Regions from separate parts of the Streptosporangium sp. NPDC004379 genome, predicted to be linked through region 2. Evidence: predicted binding sites of a transcription regulator. Region 2 holds the regulator's gene; each other region holds the start of a gene.
What was found. Region 2 encodes HrcA, which represses chaperone genes, less so after heat shock. Its sites were predicted from a motif close to TTGGCACTCTCNNNNNGAGAGTGCCAA; they were not measured.

Region 1: ACFYSC_RS31965 (von Willebrand factor type A domain-containing protein) is a predicted target of HrcA. The motif match lies at 3,119-3,145, and genes of this name have one in related genera.
Region 3: groL (chaperonin GroEL) is a predicted target of HrcA. The motif match lies at 3,607-3,633, and genes of this name have one in related genera.

Annotation. Positions count from the first base shown of each region.
Region 1 is NZ_JBIAMC010000020.1:75,812-81,182, forward strand. It holds gene ACFYSC_RS31955 (selenium-binding protein SBP56-related protein) at 1-1,136, opposite strand, end outside; gene ACFYSC_RS31960 (asparagine synthase-related protein) at 1,250-3,022, opposite strand; gene ACFYSC_RS31965 (von Willebrand factor type A domain-containing protein) at 3,203-4,672, shown strand; tRNA gene ACFYSC_RS31970 (tRNA-Ala) at 4,888-4,960, shown strand; gene ACFYSC_RS31975 (ATP-binding cassette domain-containing protein) at 5,111-5,371, opposite strand, start outside.
Region 2 is NZ_JBIAMC010000001.1:673,273-678,643, forward strand. It holds gene ACFYSC_RS02990 (SigE family RNA polymerase sigma factor) at 1-12, shown strand, start outside; gene ACFYSC_RS02995 (hypothetical protein) at 9-650, shown strand; gene ACFYSC_RS03000 (16S rRNA (uracil(1498)-N(3))-methyltransferase) at 818-1,549, opposite strand; gene dnaJ (molecular chaperone DnaJ) at 1,712-2,854, opposite strand; gene hrcA (heat-inducible transcriptional repressor HrcA) at 2,867-3,880, opposite strand; gene ACFYSC_RS03015 (DUF3097 domain-containing protein) at 4,041-4,856, shown strand; gene hemW (radical SAM family heme chaperone HemW) at 5,011-5,371, opposite strand, start outside.
Region 3 is NZ_JBIAMC010000002.1:660,426-665,796, reverse strand. It holds gene ACFYSC_RS07120 (alpha-lytic protease prodomain-containing protein) at 1-874, shown strand, start outside; SAM riboswitch class I at 1,004-1,143, shown strand; gene thrC (threonine synthase) at 1,158-2,450, shown strand; gene ACFYSC_RS07110 (MoaD/ThiS family protein) at 2,474-2,749, shown strand; gene ACFYSC_RS07105 (cold-shock protein) at 3,084-3,284, shown strand; gene groL (chaperonin GroEL) at 3,744-5,369, shown strand.

The DNA.
Region 1 (5,371 bases), on a different contig from region 2:
CCGCCGTTCAGCGCCCGGCCGGGATCGGCGGGGTGGGCGGCGCGCCGGGCGATGCCGCCGAGCCGTACCGAGCCGGTCTGGCGCGGCGCGAACGGGTCGGAGACGTCGTAGGCCCGCAGCTCGCCCGTGCCCCAGCAGGAGACCAGCAGGATCCGGTCGTCGAGGGACAGCGAGATGTCGGTGGCCAGCGGCGGGACCGCGCCGAACTGCCGGAGCGGCTCCGGGAGGGCCTCGGCGGGCGCGGGCTCGGCCGGGATCGTGATGGTCTTGCGGGCCTTCCAGACGTCGTCCTCCAGATACCAGGTGAAGACGGCCGCCGACAGGTCCTCGACGTTGATCACCGTGTTGACGAAGCCGTGGGTCTTCGTCGGGTCGTGGGAGGGGCGCAGCTCCAGGGCCATCTGGTGTTCGTCGCCCAGGTCGATCTCCTGCAGGTGCCGGCGCTTGACCAGGTCCCAGACGTGCAGCCGGTGACCGTACCGGCGGCCGGCCAGCATCTCCAGCGACGGCCCCGGCTCGATCTGGTTGGGGGTCGCCCACTCGCTGGTGACCATCGTGTCGTGGCCGAGGTGCCACCAGAAGTCGTAGTGCAGCTCCTGCGGGCCGCGGTCGGCCTCCCAGCGGTCCCGGGGCTCGAAGGTGTCGTGGTCGAGGGTGAAGATCCCCCCGGGGGCGTCGCCGTTCACGTCGCCGAGGGCGCTGACGTAGATCGCGTCGGTGCCGCAGTGGACGGTGTGCGGGCGGCTGTAGCCCGTTCTGGCGAAGATCGTCTCGGGCTCGATCGTCTTGACGATCCGGGGACGCCTCGGGTCGTCCCCGACGTCGAGGATGTGGATCCTGCTGGAGCGCAGTCCCGGCACGACGAGGTAGCGCCGCTCGACGTGCGGGTGCGGCGCGTACGGGCACAGGGCCGCGCTGCACACGTTCCAGCCGAAGTGGTGGAGCTCGTCGCCGGGGACCGGCATGTCGAGTGTGGCGGCGATCGACCCGTCGGACAGGTCGACGGTGGCGATCGCGTCGGGGCGCCCGCCGCCCTCCGCGTCGAGCAGGGCGACGTAGGCGAGTTCCTCCCGGGGCGCGAGCATGGCCTCGCGGGCGGACGGATAGAAGGTGGGATCGGGCTGGATGAGTGCCATCGCGGACTCCTGAGCCGGTTCAGATACCCTACCAATAAAGTGGGAAAACTCCTCGTTGTCCAGAGGTGATTTTAAGTGACCGGCCCGGCGGGCCCGCGGACGGCGTGCCGGGCTCAGGACGGAATCGGGATGGTGACCGGTTCCAGTCCCTCGGGGGCCTTGCCCGGGTAGGCGCCGGACAGCATCGTGGCCACGGTGTAGAGATGCCAGACCTGGGTGGGCTTCTTCAGCACCGGACCGTCGAACAGCGCGCGTACCGCGTCGGGGTTCACGATCGGCTCCAGCAGGTCGAGGTGGCCGAGCACGTGGTCGCGCAGCAGGCCGGTCAGCTCCTCCCCGGGGCTCGTCCGCCAGTTCCACCCGCCGCCGCCGGTCTTCGGCGCCGACAGCGTCTGCGGCCTGCGCTGCCAGGGGTAGTAGCGCCTCCCCGCGGTGAACCGCCACGCCTTGCCCTCGATCGGGATGCGCCGGAGCGGCGGCGCGAGCCGGCCGATGAGCTCGTAGATGACCTCCTCCGACAACCGCCAGAGCTGGTCCAGGCCCAGCGCCGCCCGCACCACCCGGTTGTCGAGGAACGGCCAGACGGGGTCGCCCCGGCGGTGGGCCCCGGCGCGCGACCCGGCCTGCCAGCGGCCGACCTTGTAGGCGATGTACATGTGGTCGAGCGCCTCCAGGGGCGGCCGCTCCCGCCAGGGGCGGGCCAGCCCGAGGGCGTGCTCGTTCGCCTCCTCGCGGAACAGCGCCTTCTCCCGCAGGAACGTCGTGTCGATCCGGCGGCGGAGCGCCTCGGCGCTCAGGTCGGACTGCAGCAGAAGGAACCCCCCCGCCCGCAGGATCTCCCCGCTCTGCCCCGACATGGTGGGCCTGGCGTTGTAGGGCAGGTAGCCGACGATCGACTCGTAGGCCGACGTCATGCCCTCGCACGCCCGCAGCGTCTCGTACGCCCGCGCCAGCGGGTGCTCGACGACGATGGCGTCCTTCTTCTCCGCGCGGGCCGGGGGGATGACCTTGTGCTCGATGCCGAGCGCCTGGGCGATCCGCCCGGCGATGATCACGTCGGGGTGGGCGTCCAGGCCGTTGGTGGTGGCGCGCAGCGGGATGCCGGCCGCGTGCAGCACCGATGCGACAAGGCGGCTGTCGCGGCCGCCGGTCAGGGCCAGGTTCACCGGCTCACCGGCCGCGCGCAGCGGCTCCACGGTCGCGAGCAGGGCGTCGGCCAGCTCCTCCACCAGCGCCTTCTTCTGCCTGCGCGAGACGGGCGCGGGCCCGGCGGTGGGCAGCCGGCTCCCGGTGATCGTACGGTGCCCGCCCGCGACGGTGAGGACCGAGGCCGGGGGCAGCGCGCTCACCCCGCGGTAGGGGGTCTCGTCGGACAGGAAGTAACCCTGGCGCACCATCGACTGCAGCGCGAGGACGTCCCACTCGACCCGCTCGCCCGTGGCGGCGAGGTGCACCAGCAGCGCCCGGCTGCCGACGATGTGCAGGTCGGGCGTCTCCGCGTGGTAGACGGGGCTCGCGCGGTGGATCGCCGTGGCGGCCGACAGCTCTACCGCGGTCGCCCGGAACACCGCGAAGCACCCGCTCACCGCCTGGGTGTCCAGGTGGGCCGCGCCGGCCAGCCGGTCCACCTCGCCGGGCGCGGCGAGGTAGCCGTTCACCCCGGTCACCCGGTCCGGCCCGGTCACCAGCAGGGAAGGCTTGCGGGAGTCGTCGGGCTCGTTGGTCCAGGCGAACATCGAGACCCCGGGACGGTGCCACTCCCGGCCCCTGATGACCTCGGGGGGGACGGGGAAGGCGGTCTCGATCGAGTTCCGCACGGTGCGCAGCGTCTCCTCAGGGATCGCCGCCCCCGGATTTCTGACCGCCAGGCCGAGATACACACGCATGGTGAGAGATCTTATGGTCTGTTTTTTCCAGATATACAGGTATTCGTTATGAATTTCGGAAGCCGGGCGGGCGCGCGGGTCACGCGCCGGGCACGGTTGGCACTCGCTTGGGTCAAGCGTCCGGCGCGGACGCGGCAGGGGCCGTCGTAACAGGTGACGCGTACCCCCCAGGGAGGCGACATGAACCCGCGCCCGCTCGCCATCGTCCTCGCCGTGATCCTCCTGATGCTCGCCGCCGCCTGCGGCGGAACGGGGCAGGATTCCCCCACGGCCTCCCACCCGGAGAGCGACTCCGGGAAGGCGCCCCCGGCCGTCTCCCAGGAGCACGACTCCTCCGGCCGGCGGGACGCCACCGCCGAGCAGATCTCCACCTTCGCCCTCGACGTGGACACCGCGTCCTACGACTACGCCAGGCGGCTGCTGAAGGAGGGGCAGCGGCCGGACGCGGCCCGGGTCCGGCCCGAGGAGTTCGTCAACTCCTTCCGGCAGGACTACCCGGAACCCTCCGACAACGGCTTCACCGTCCAGGTGGACGGCGCCCGGGTGCCGGGCAACGGCGCCGCGCTGGTCCGGGTCGGACTGCGGACCCGCGGCGCGGAGGCGGGAGCCCGGCGCCCGGCGAACCTGACCTTCGTGGTCGACGTCTCCGGGTCGATGGCCGAGCCCGGCAGGCTCGACCTGGTCCGCGAGGCCCTGCACACGCTCGTCGACCAGCTCGGGGCGGGGGACCGGGTCTCGCTCGTCGCCTTCAGCGAAGAGGGCGAGCTGATCATCCCCATGACCTCGGCGGGCGGCCGCGACCGGCTGCACGCCGCCGTCGACCGGCTGGCCGTACGGGGGACCACCAACCTGGAGTCCGGGCTGACCGCCGGCTACGCCGAGGCGTCGCGGAGCTTCAGCCCCGCGGCGACCAACCGGGTCATCCTGCTCTCCGACGGCCTGGCCAACACCGGCGAGACGAGCTGGCGGGGCATCCTGGACCGGGTGGCCGAGCAGGCCGGGCGGCGGATCACCCTGCTGTGCGTCGGCGTCGGCCGCGAGTACGGCGACGAGCTCATGGAGCAGCTCGCCGACAACGGCGACGGCGCCGCCGTCTACGTCAGCACGGCCGACGACGCCCGCCGGATCTTCGCCGAGCAGCTCGCCGCCAACCTCGACCTGCGGGCCCGCGACGCCAAGGCACAGGTCGTGTTCAACCCCTCGACGGTGGAGTCCTACCGGCTGGTCGGCTACGAGAACCGCCGGCTCGCCGCCGAGGACTTCCGCGACGACGCGGCGGACGGCGGGGAGGTCGGCCCCGGGCACGCCGTGACGGCCCTGTACGACGTGCGGCTGCGCGAGGGGGCGGGCGGCCAGCTCCTCACCGCCGCCGTCCGCTGGCAGGACCCCGACACCCGGGCCCCGGGCGAGACCAGCCGCTCGGTGGAGACCGGCGACCTGGCCGCCTCGCCGTGGGAGGGGCCGTCGCCGAGGTTCCAGGTGGACGTGGTGGCGGCCGCGTTCGCCGAGTACCTCCGCGCCCGCGAGCCGATCGCCGGGGCGGACCCCGGGGAGCTCTCCCGGCAGGCCGCCCGGCTGGCCGCCCTCACCGAGGACGTCTCCGTGCGCGAGCTCGCCGACCTGATCGGCCGGGCCGTGACCCTCGGCTGAGCGCCGGGCCGGCCGTACCGGGCCGCGCCGGGCCGTACTGAACCGTGCCGCTCCTCGCGGCGGCACGGAGCCGGCCGGGCGTCACGCCGTACTCGATCAGGCGCCGCCGGGTCGCGCCGCGCCGTTCCGGCGGCGCCTTATCGAGTACGGCCTACGGCCCGATGTCCTATACACTGGCTTGGTGCCGCCGGGCGGAAGGCCGGGCGGAGCACCGAGGGGCTATGGCGCAGCTGGTAGCGCGCCTCCATGGCATGGAGGAGGTCTGGGGTTCGAATCCCCATAGCTCCACCGAAGGGCCGTTCTCGAGATGGCCCGAAGGCGGTTGACGAGATCCCGTCCGATCGGTTTGATCGGGCGGGATCTCGTCGTTTCCCGGCCGACGCGGCCGGTGCTCCGGGCCCGGCCGGTCTCCGCGAGGTCGCATGTCGGTCCGCGGCCTCAGCGCGGGCGCTCGACCCGGCCCTCGTGCCAGACCGGCTCGGCGCTCTCGTAGACGGTCCCGTCCGCGCCGAAGACCAGGAAGCGGTCGAGGTCGGCGGCGAACCAGCGGTCGTGGGTGACGGCCAGCACGGTGCCGGAGAAGGAGGCCAGGCCCTGCTGCAGCGCCTCGGCACTGGCCAGGTCCAGGTTGTCGGTGGGCTCGTCGAGCAGCAGCAGGGTGGCGCCGGACAGTTCCAGAAGCAGGATCTGCAGCCGGGC
Region 2 (5,371 bases):
CAACTGTCATGACCGAGTCCCCCGATGAGCACGGCGAGCTGCTGCGCCGTGCCCTCAACGCGGAGGCGAACTCGGTCGTTCCCTCCCCCGACGGGCTGGAGATCATCCGGGCCCGGATCGAGCGGCGCGGGCTGCGCGGACTCCGCGGGCTGGTGTGGTGGCGCGTCGGCGCCTCCGTCACTGGAGCGGTCCTTGGCGCGGCGACCGTCGTGATGATGGTCCCCCAGCTGCGCGAACAGGTGATCCAGGAGGTCTACAGCGGTGAGGTGAACTTCACCCAGTCCACCGCGCCCGACATGTCGGCCACCTCGCGCCCGCCGTCGAACAACGACAACCGGGTCCCGGCCGTCCCCAGGACGTCCAGCCCCCCGCCCCCGCCCGAGCCGACGACCGAGCGCTCCAGGAGCGCCGCGCCGAACACGAAGGCGACCCCCACGCCCAGGGCGACCCCCACGCCGAAGCCCACTCCGTCGGACGGCTGCCCCACGGTGCCGGGCGACGTCACCGAGGAGTGCCCGCCCACGCCGACCGCGGCGCCCGAGCCCACCGGTGAGACGGAGAGTCCGTGCCCACCCGCCGGCTGCTCCCAGCCGGACGAGCAGCAGCCCCCGGCTCCGAGCGAGGGCGTGCCCACCCCGGTGAGCCACTGACCGGCGCCGGTCCCCCGGTCGGCTGAGCCGCCGGCCGGGGGCCGGTCCGCCGCGCGGCCGGCCGGGAGTGCGTGCGACCGGTCCGCCGCATGCCCGGACGGCCCGGCCGTGCGGCCGGGCGGGGAGGGCCACCGCGGGCGGCGGGGCACGGCCGTACCGCCGTGCGCCTACCAGCGGCCGGTACGCGCCTGAAGCACCGCCGCGGCCGCGACCCCGGCCGTCGAGGTGCGCAGCACCGTCGGCCCGAGCAGCGCCGGGGCGGCTCCGGCGGCGCGGAAGGCGGTGATCTCCTCCTCGGAGACCCCGCCCTCGGGGCCGACGACCACCACGATGTCCCCGTCGGCGGGCAGCGGAAGCCCGGACAGCGGGGAGGCGGCCTCCTCGTGCAGCACGACGCCCAGCGCCGCCGCCGACAGCAGGTCCGCGACCTCGGCGGTCCTCGCGAGGCCGGTCACCTCGGGCAGGTGGAAGCGGCGTGACTGCTTGGCCGCCTCACGGGCCGTGGAACGCCAGCGGGCCAGCGACTTCGCCGCCCGCTCCCCCTTCCACTGGGTGACGGAGCGGGCCGCGGCCCAGGGCACGATCACATCCACCCCGGCCTCGGTCATCATCTCCACGGCCAGCTCGCCCCGGTCGCCCTTGGGCAGGCCCTGGACGACGACCAGGCGGGGACGCGGCGCGGGCACCTCGTAGCGGCGCAGCACCCGCACCCGCAGGGAGTCCTTGCCGGCGTCGTCCACCACGCACTCCGCCACGACGCCCGCGCCGTCGGTCACGTCGAGCCGTTCCCCGGCACGCAGCCGCCGTACGGCCGCCGCGTGCCTGCCCTCCGGACCGGCGAGCGTGAACCCCTCCCGGCCCAGATCGGCCGCGTCGGCCAGGAAGACCGGCGCCGTCATGCGGCGGGGACGCCGCGGCGGGTCCGGCGGGCGCCGCCCGCGACCCCCCGGAGGACGCCGCTGCGGGCCGGACAGGCGCCGCCCGCGACCCCCGGCAGGACGCCACGGCGGACCCGGGAGGCCCCGCCCGCGGCTCCCCGGAGGGCGCCGGGGACCGCCGGGTCAGCGGCCATTGAAGGCGTCCCGCAGGCGGGAGAAGAAGCCCTGCTGGCCCGGCGCGAACTTGCCGGGCGGGCGCTCCTCGCCGCGCAGCCTGGCGAGCTCGCGCAGCAGCTCCTCCTGTGCGGGGTCGAGCTTGACGGGGGTCTCGACGTTGATGTGGACCAGCAGGTCTCCGCGGCCGGTCTCGTTGAGCCGCTGGACGCCGCGGCCGTAGAGCGGAATCGTCTGGCCGGACTGGCTGCCGGGCCGGATGTCCAGCTCCTCGGTGCCGTCGAGGGTCTCCATGACCAGGACGGTGCCGAGCGCGGCGGCCGTCATCGGGATCTGCACGGTGCAGTGCAGGTCGTCGCCCCGGCGCTCGAAGACCTCGTGCGGCCGCTCGACGATCTCTAGGAACAGGTCGCCGGGCGGGCCGCCGCCGGGGCCGACCTCGCCCTCGCCGGCGAGCTGGATGTGGGTGCCGTCCTCGACGCCCGCGGGGATGCGGACCTTGATGGTCCGCCGGGTGCGGACCCGGCCGTCACCGGAGCACTCCTGGCAGGGGTTGCGGATGATCGAGCCGAACCCGCCGCACTGGGGGCAGGGCCGGGACGTCATGACCTGGCCGAGGAAGGACCGGGTGACCTGGGAGACCTCACCGCGGCCGTGGCACATGTCGCAGGTGTCGGGGTGGGTGCCGGGCGCGGCGCCCGCACCCGAGCAGACCTCGCAGAGCACGGCGGTGTCGACGACCAGCTCGCGGGTGGTGCCGAAGGCCGCCTCGCGCAGGTCCAGCTCCACCCGGATGGTGGCGTTGCGGCCCCGGCGGGCGCGCGAGCGCGGCCCGCGACCGCCGCCGCCGGCCGCCGCGCCGAAGAAGGCGTCCATGATGTCGCTGAACGGGAAGCCCGCGCCGAAGCCCCCGGCGCCCGCGCCCCCGCCGGGAGCGAACGGATCGGCACCCATGTCGTACATCTGCCGCTTGCTGGGATCGGACAGGACCTCGTAGGCCTGCGTGATCTCCTTGAACCTCTCCTGTGTCTCAGGATCGGGGTTCACATCGGGGTGCAGCTCGCGCGCCAGCCTGCGGTAGGCCTTCTTGATCTCCTCCGCACTGGCGTCACGGCGTACCCCGAGGGTGCCGTAGTAGTCGCTCTTAGCCACTTAGTTGACCTCTTAGGATGCAGCCAGGATCTGGCTGACGTAGCGTGCCACCGCGCGCACCGCGCCCATCGTGACCGGGTAGTCCATTCGCGTCGGGCCCAGCACGCCGAGCCGGGCCAGTTGCTTGTCTCCCGAACCGTACCCGGCGGCGACGATGGACGTGCCCTGGAGACCGGTGTAGGGGTTCTCCGAGCCGATCCGCACCGTCAGCGCCGACAGGTCCGAGGTTTCTCCGAGCAGGCGCATCAGCACGACCTGCTCCTCCAGGGCCTCCAGGACGTCGCGGAGACCGACGCTGAAGTCGGCTCCCGCGAGGTTGGCGGCCCCGGCGAAGACGATCTTCTCATCGTGCCGTTCGACCAGCGACTCCAGCAGCACCGACAGGATCGTGGTGGCGAACGGGCGGTCCTCGATCGGAAGCCCCGAGGGCAGGTCGGCGACCTTGTCGGGGACCTTGGCCAGCCCGCAGCCGTCGAGCGAGGCGTTGAGCGTCGCGCGCAGGTGCGCGACGCGGGTCTCGTCGACCCCCTCGGGCAGCTCGACGACGCGCTGCTCGACCCGGCCGGTGTTGGTGATGAGGACGAACATCAGCCGCCGCTCGTTCAGCGGGACCAGCTCGACGTGCCGGACCGTGGAGTGCGTCAGCGTGGGGTACTGCACCACGGCGACCTGGCGGGTGAGCTGCGCCAGCAGCCGCACCGTGCGGGTCACGACGTCGTCGATGTCCACCGCGCCGGCGAGGAAGCTCTCGATCGCTCTCCGCTCCGCGCCCGACAGCGGCTTGACCTGGGAGAGCCGGTCCACGAACAGCCGGTAGCCCTTGTCGGTGGGCACCCGCCCCGCGCTGGTGTGCGGCTGGGCGATGTATCCCTGCTCCTCCAGCACCGCCATGTCGTTGCGGATGGTGGCGGGCGAGACGCCGAGGTTGTGCCGCTCGGCGAGTGCCTTCGACCCCACCGGCTCGTTGGTGGACACGTAGTCCTCGACGATGGCCCGAAGCACCGCAAGCCTGCGGTCATCGACCAACGTGCTCACCTCCTTGCCCTGCGCCGAACCGGGAACGCGGAGTCTGGCACTCTGTGTTCCCGAGTGCCAAGTGTACGGCTCCTGCCGACGGGGTGCGATAAGGCGGCGGCCCTTTGCTAGCGTCCTCTGGATCGGTGAGGCGTGAGGAGGTGCGGTCGGCGTGTACGAGCGCGACGTGCTGGCGGGGAACTGGCGGCGTCCGGGCAGGGGGAGGATCCCGCAGGTCCCCGCCGAGATCGACCTGGTCGTGGAGGACGCCGACGGCGGATTCTGCGGCGCCGTGGTGGCCTGCGACAAGGAATCCGTCACCCTGGAGGACCGCTTCGGGCGGCGGCGCGTGTTCCCGCTGGAACCCGCCGCGTTCCTGCTGGAGGGCCGGGTCGTGACCCTGGTACGGCCGGCCGCCGCGCCCCGCGCCCCGCGGCGCAGCGCCTCCGGCTCCATCGCCGTGGAGGGCCTGCGGGCCCGGGTGGCCAGGGAGAGCCGGATCTACGTCGAGGGCGTGCACGACGCCGCGCTGGTGGAGAAGGTCTGGGGTCACGACCTGCGCGTCGAGGGTGTGGTGGTGGAGTACCTCGAAGGGGTCGACCACCTGCCGGAGATCGTCGAGGAGTTCGAGCCGGGCCCGGAGCGCCGCCTGGGCGTGCTGGTCGACCACCTGGTCGCCGGGTCCAAGGAGAGCCGGATCGCCGACCGGGTGGCCTCGCCGTACGTGCTGGTGGCCGGGCACCCGTTCGTGGACGTCTGGCAGGCGGTCAAGCCGTCGGTGCTGGGCATCGGCGCCTGGCCGCGGGTGCCGCGCGGCGTGCCGTGGAAGGAGGGGGTCGTCGCCGCCCTGGGCTGGGACCTCGCCCCGGCCGACGCCTGGCGGCGCATCCTCGGCTCGGTCACCACCTACGCCGACCTGGAGCCGGAGCTCCTCGGCCCGGTCGAGCGGCTCATCGACTTCGTGACCGCCCCGCCGGAGGACGTCTGAGACCGGCCGTGACCGGCCGAGCCCGCCGCCGTCCCCGCCGGGGCCGGGCGCGGCCGGCGAGGTCCACGGGATGACGGCCGAGACCGGAGCCCGGCGCGACCGGCGAGGTTCGCGGGATGACGGCCGAGACCGGGCCCGGTGCGGCCAGGTGAGGTCAGGTGAGGTCGCGGACCAGGGCGTCGGCCAGCAGCCGGCCGCGCAGCGTCAGCACCGCCCGGCCCGCCTTGAACGGCTCGACCTCCAGCAGCCCGTCGGCCAGCGCCCGGGCGGCCACCGGCGGCCGCTCGATCTCCGCCAGGGGGAAGCCCCGGGCGAGCCGCAGCTCCAGCATCAGCCGCTCGACCGCCCGGTCCTCGTCCGACAGCACCTCGCGGGCGTGGGCGGGTGAGACGCCCTCGGCCAGGCGGCGGGCGTAGGCGGCCGGGTGCTTGACGTTCCACCAGCGGGTGCCGCCCACGTGGCTGTGCGCGCCGGGGCCGACGCCCCACCAGTCGCCGCCGGTCCAGTAGAGCAGG
Region 3 (5,371 bases), on a different contig from region 2:
CGTGCTCCACGGCGGCGCGGGCGGCTTCGTCAGCGCCGGCCACTGCGGCAAGGTGGGAGAGAAGACCAACGGCTACAACCGGGTGCCCCAGGGCGTCTTCCGGGGGTCGGTGTTCCCGTCGAGCGACTTCTCCTGGATCCAGGTCAACGACGACTGGACGCCCAAGCCTACGGTGGGCAACGCCGACGGCGGCGTCCTGCCCATCGCCGGGGACCGGCCGGCCATCGAGGGGGCGTCGGTGTGCCGGTCCGGCTCCACCTCCGACTGGTACTGCGGTCTCATCCTGCAGCGCGACGTCAGCGTCTCCTATCCGCAGGGGAACGTCTTCGGGCTGACCCGCACCAGCGTCTGCGCCGACCGGGGCGACTCCGGCGGCCCGTTCGTCTCGGTGGACCAGGCCCAGGGGGTGCTCTCCGGCGGCTCCGGCTCCTGTTTCCCGGGCTCCGGGTTCAGCTACTTCCAGCCGGTCGCAAAGATCCTCTCGACGTACGGCCTGACCCTGCTGACCGTCGACGGCACCCTGCGGCCGACCACGGGCACCTGCACCGGCTACCCCGACTCCGCCCAGAGCGTCCTTCCGGCGGGGCAGGCCGCCTACCGGCCCGTGAACCCCCGGAACCGGGCGAGGAGCGGCTACTACCGGTCGAGGACCGCCGGGACCCACTACGGCTGCGTGAACTCCAACGACGGCACCGACGTCGACCTGTACCTGGAGAAGTGGGCGGCCGGCTCCGGCTGGCGGACCGTCGCCTCCTCGGTCAGCCCGTACCCCTTCGAGACGATCACCTATGAGGGCACGCCCGGCTACTACCGCTACCGGGTGGTCGCCGTGGCGGGCGGCGGGCCCTTCCTCCTGGGGTACCGTCACCCGTGACGGGCCTTTTCACCGTCCGTCGTCCGGGGAATGACACGCGTCGTCTCGCACAGTGAGACATCTGGTCAGAACGCCCGGCGGCCGGGGTAAAGTGCGAGAGACCCGTTCATCGGGTCCACAACTTCATATTGCTCATCCAGAGGGGTGGAGGGACCGGCCCTGCGAAGCCCCGGCAACCCTCCCGGTTCAAACTCGCGACATGGCGGGGTCGGCCGGGACAGGTGCCAATTCCGGTCCGTGGCCAGGGTGGTCGCGGACGAAGATGAGGGAAAGGCCTCGCTTCATGGCGCTCGCAGAAACACGGATCCCCACCTCCGCCCCCGTCTCCGCCGGCACCGCGCCCGACGGCCGCTTCGGCCCCGCCGTGGCCCTCTCCTGCCGGGAGTGCGGCACCCGCTACGACCTCGGCCCGAGCTTCGCCTGTATCGAGTGTTTCGGCCCCCTGGAGATCGCCTACGACTTCGGGCGCGTCACGCGCGAGCAGATCGCCGCCGGTCCGGCGAACATCTGGCGCTACCGCGCGCTGCTGCCCGTCCCGGAGAACGTCGCCGCCCGGCCCAACACGGAGCCCGGCTGGACCAGGCTGGTCGACGCGGGCAACCTCGCCCGCGAGCTGGGCCTGCGCTCGCTGCACGTGAAGGACGACTCGGGCAACCCGACGCACTCGTTCAAGGACCGCGTGGTGGCCATCGCCGTCGAGGCGGCCCGCAACTTCGGCTTCCACACCCTGTCGTGCTCCTCCACCGGCAACCTCGCCGGCGCGGTGACCTCGGCCGCCGCCCGCGCCGGGTTGGACGCCTGCGTGTTCATCCCCGCCGACCTGGAGCAGGCCAAGATCGTCATGGCCTCGGTGTACGGCGGGAAGCTCGTCGGCATCGAGGGCACCTACGACGACGTCAACCGGTTCTGCTCGGAGCTCATCGGCGACGAGCTGGGTGAGCGGTGGGGCTTCGTCAACGTCAACCTGCGCCCGTACTACGCCGAGGGCTCCAAGACCCTGGCGTACGAGATCGCCGAGCAGCTCGGCTGGCGACTCCCCGACCAGATCGTCGTCCCGGTGGCGTCCGGCTCCCAGCTCACGAAGATCGACAAGGGGTTCAAGGAGCTGATCGCGCTCGGGCTCGTCGAGGAGAAGCCCTACCGGATCTTCGCCGCGCAGGCCGAGGGCTGCTCGCCGGTCTCGGCCGCCTACAAGGCGGGTCACGATGTGATCCGCCCGGTACGGCCGGACACGATCGCCAAGTCGCTGGCCATCGGCAACCCGGCCGACGGCCCCTACGTGCTGGACATCGCCCGGCGCACCGGCGGCGCGGTGGAGGACGTCACGGACGCCGAGATCGTCGCCGCGATCAGGCTGCTGGCCAGGACCGAGGGCATCTTCGCCGAGACCGCGGGCGGCGTCACGGTCGGCGTGCTGCGCAAGCTGGCCGCCGAGGGGCGGCTCGACCCCGACGCCGAGACCGTGGTGCTCAACACCGGTGACGGCCTGAAGACCCTCGACGCGGTGGCGGGCGAGGCCCGTCCCACCGCGGTCATCCGCCCCTCGCTTGACGAATTCCGCTCGGTCATCGCCTGAAATCACCGGAAAGGTGCTTAATAATGAGTGTCTCTGTACGGATTCCGACAATTCTCCGGACGTACACCGGTGGTGCGGCCGAGGTGAACGCCGAGGGTGAGACCCTCCGCGAGGTGCTGCGGAAACTCGACGCCGACTTCCCCGGGATCGGCGCCCGGATTCTCGACGACTCCGGCAAGATTCGCAGGTTCGTCAACGTCTATGTCGGCGATGAGGACGTCCGCTTCGCCGACAACCTGGACACCGCGACGCCGTCCGGCGTCCAGATCTCCATCATCCCGGCGGTCGCCGGGGGCTGACCCCGTCGTCCCCGCGCTCCGGGCCGCCGTCCCGTACGGCGCCCGCCGACGCCCGCTCCGGCCTGGCCGGGGCGGGTGTCGCGCTTTCGGGAGGATGTCCATATCGGCGCTTGTTGAAATAATGCAATATTTGATCAGCGGGCCCGATGGCAAAACTATGTTCTCGTGCTGCATTCGTACGTAAAGCGGCAGTTTGCTGGTTGACTCTGTTGCCCTACGGCGTACCACAGGTATGGTCGAGAACGATCGACGCAGGCGATGTGTCCGCCTCGGAGATTGAGGACGTCGCGAGAGGAATGGGCGATGTCCTCAAGTCCAGTAAGAGGAGTCGGAAGTGGCGCAAGGCACCGTCAAATGGTTCAACGCGGACAAGGGCTACGGCTTCATCGCGGTAGACGGTGGTAAGGATGTGTTCGTCCATTACTCCGCGATCATGATGGACGGCTATCGCGCACTCGAACAGGGCCAGCGGGTCGAGTTCGAGATCACCCAGGGGCAGAAAGGCCCGCAGGCGGAGTCCGTGAGGGCCGTCTGAGGCAGCCGTCCCCCCGGACGCGCAAAAGGGGCGCGCCGGACGGACCCCCGTGGCAGCGCAGTCCACGCGGGCCCTCGGCGCGCCGGCCCGGTCCACCGTGTCCCCTCGGAGGGCCGGGCCCTCGCCGTACCGGGGTCTCTCCGTGCCGGAGGCCCGAATCCGCCGGGACACGGCGGCCGGGATCCGGTCGCGCGGGGCGGTGGCCGGGGGCGAGACCGTGCGGGGCGTCCGCCGTAACGGGTCGTCGCGGGAGGCCGTCACCTCCCGGGCAGGTCAACGCGACGTCGCTTGCACTCGACAGGGTAGAGTGCTAAATAGTTTGTTGGCACTCACCGAGGGCGAGTGCCAACCCTGGATCGGGACGATGGGATCCGCCGAACGGAGTCGCGGATCCGAATGCCGTCGCGGGCGTCGGCTCGATCCGGTGCAAGCCACCCTGTGTTCGGGAGGTCTAGCCGTATGGCAGCCAAGATGATCGCGTTTGACGAGGACGCCCGGCGCGGTCTCGAGCGTGGTATGAACCAGCTCGCGGACGCCGTCAAGGTGACCCTGGGCCCGAAGGGCCGCAACGTCGTCCTGGAGAAGAAGTGGGGCGCCCCCACGATCACCAACGACGGTGTGTCCATCGCCAAGGAGATCGAGCTCGAGGACCCGTGGGAGAAGATCGGGGCCGAGCTCGTCAAGGAAGTCGCCAAGAAGACCGACGACGTCGCCGGTGACGGCACCACCACCGCCACCGTCCTCGCGCAGGCCCTGGTTCGCGAGGGTCTCCGCAACGTGGCCGCCGGCGCCAACCCGATGGGCCTGAAGAAGGGCATCGAGGCCTCCGTCGAGCGTGTCTCCGAGGAACTGCTCAAGCTCGCCAAGGACGTGGAGACGAAGGCGCAGATCGCCTCCACGGCCTCCATCTCCGCGGGCGACCCGCAGATCGGCGAGATGATCGCCGAGGCGATGGACAAGGTCGGCAAGGAAGGCGTCATCACCGTCGAGGAGAGCAACACCTTCGGCCTGGAGCTTGAGCTCACCGAGGGCATGCGCTTCGACAAGGGCTACATCTCGCCCTACTTCGTCACCGACCCGGAGCGTATGGAGGCCGTCCTCGACGACCCGTACATCCTCGTCGTCAACTCGAAGATCTCCGCGAACAAGGACCTCCTTCCCGTCCTCGACAAGGTCGTGCAGTCCGGCAAGCCGCTGCTGCTGATCTCCGAGGACGTCGAGGCCGAGGCCCTGGCGACCCTGGTCGTCAACAAGATCCGCGGTCTGTTCCGCTCGGTGGCCGTCAAGGCCCCCGGCTTCGGCGACCGCCGCAAGGCCATGCTGGGCGACATCGCCATCCTGACCGGCGCCCAGGTCATCAGCGAGGACATCGGCCTCAAGCTGGAGTCCACCACGCTCGACCAGCTCGGCCGGGCCCGCCAGGTCATCGTCACCAAGGACGAGACCACCATCGTCGACGGCGCCGGCGACGCCGAGCAGATCGCCGGCCGGGTCAACCAGATCCGCGCCGAGATCGAGAACACCGACTCCGACTACGACCGCGAGAAGCTCCAGGAGCGTCTCGCCAAGCTGGCCGGCGGCGTGGCCGTCATCAAGGCCGGCGCGGCGACCGAGGTCGAGCTCAAGGAGCGCAAGCACCGCATCGAGGACGCCGTCCGCAACGCGAAGGCGGCCGTCGAGGAGGGCATCGTCCCCGGCGGTGGCGTGGCGCTGCTGCAGGCGGGCGCCAAGGCGTTCGACAAGCTGGAGCTGACCGGCGACGAGGCCACCGGTGCCGCGATCGTCCGCAAGGCCCTGGAGGAGCCGCTGAAGCAGATCGCCGTCAACGCCGGCCTCGAGGGCGGCGTCGTGGTGGAGAAGGTGCGCAACCTCACCCCGGGTGAGGGCCTGAACGCCGCCACCGGCGAGTACGTCAACATGTTCGAGGCGGGCATCCTCGACCCGGCCAAGGTGACGCGTTCCGCGCTGCAGAACGCGGCGTCCATCGCGGCGCTGTTCCTCACCACCGAGGCCGTCATCGCCGAGAAGCCGGAGAAGACCCCGGCCGCTCCCGCGATGCCGGGCGGCGGCGACATGGACTTCTAGTC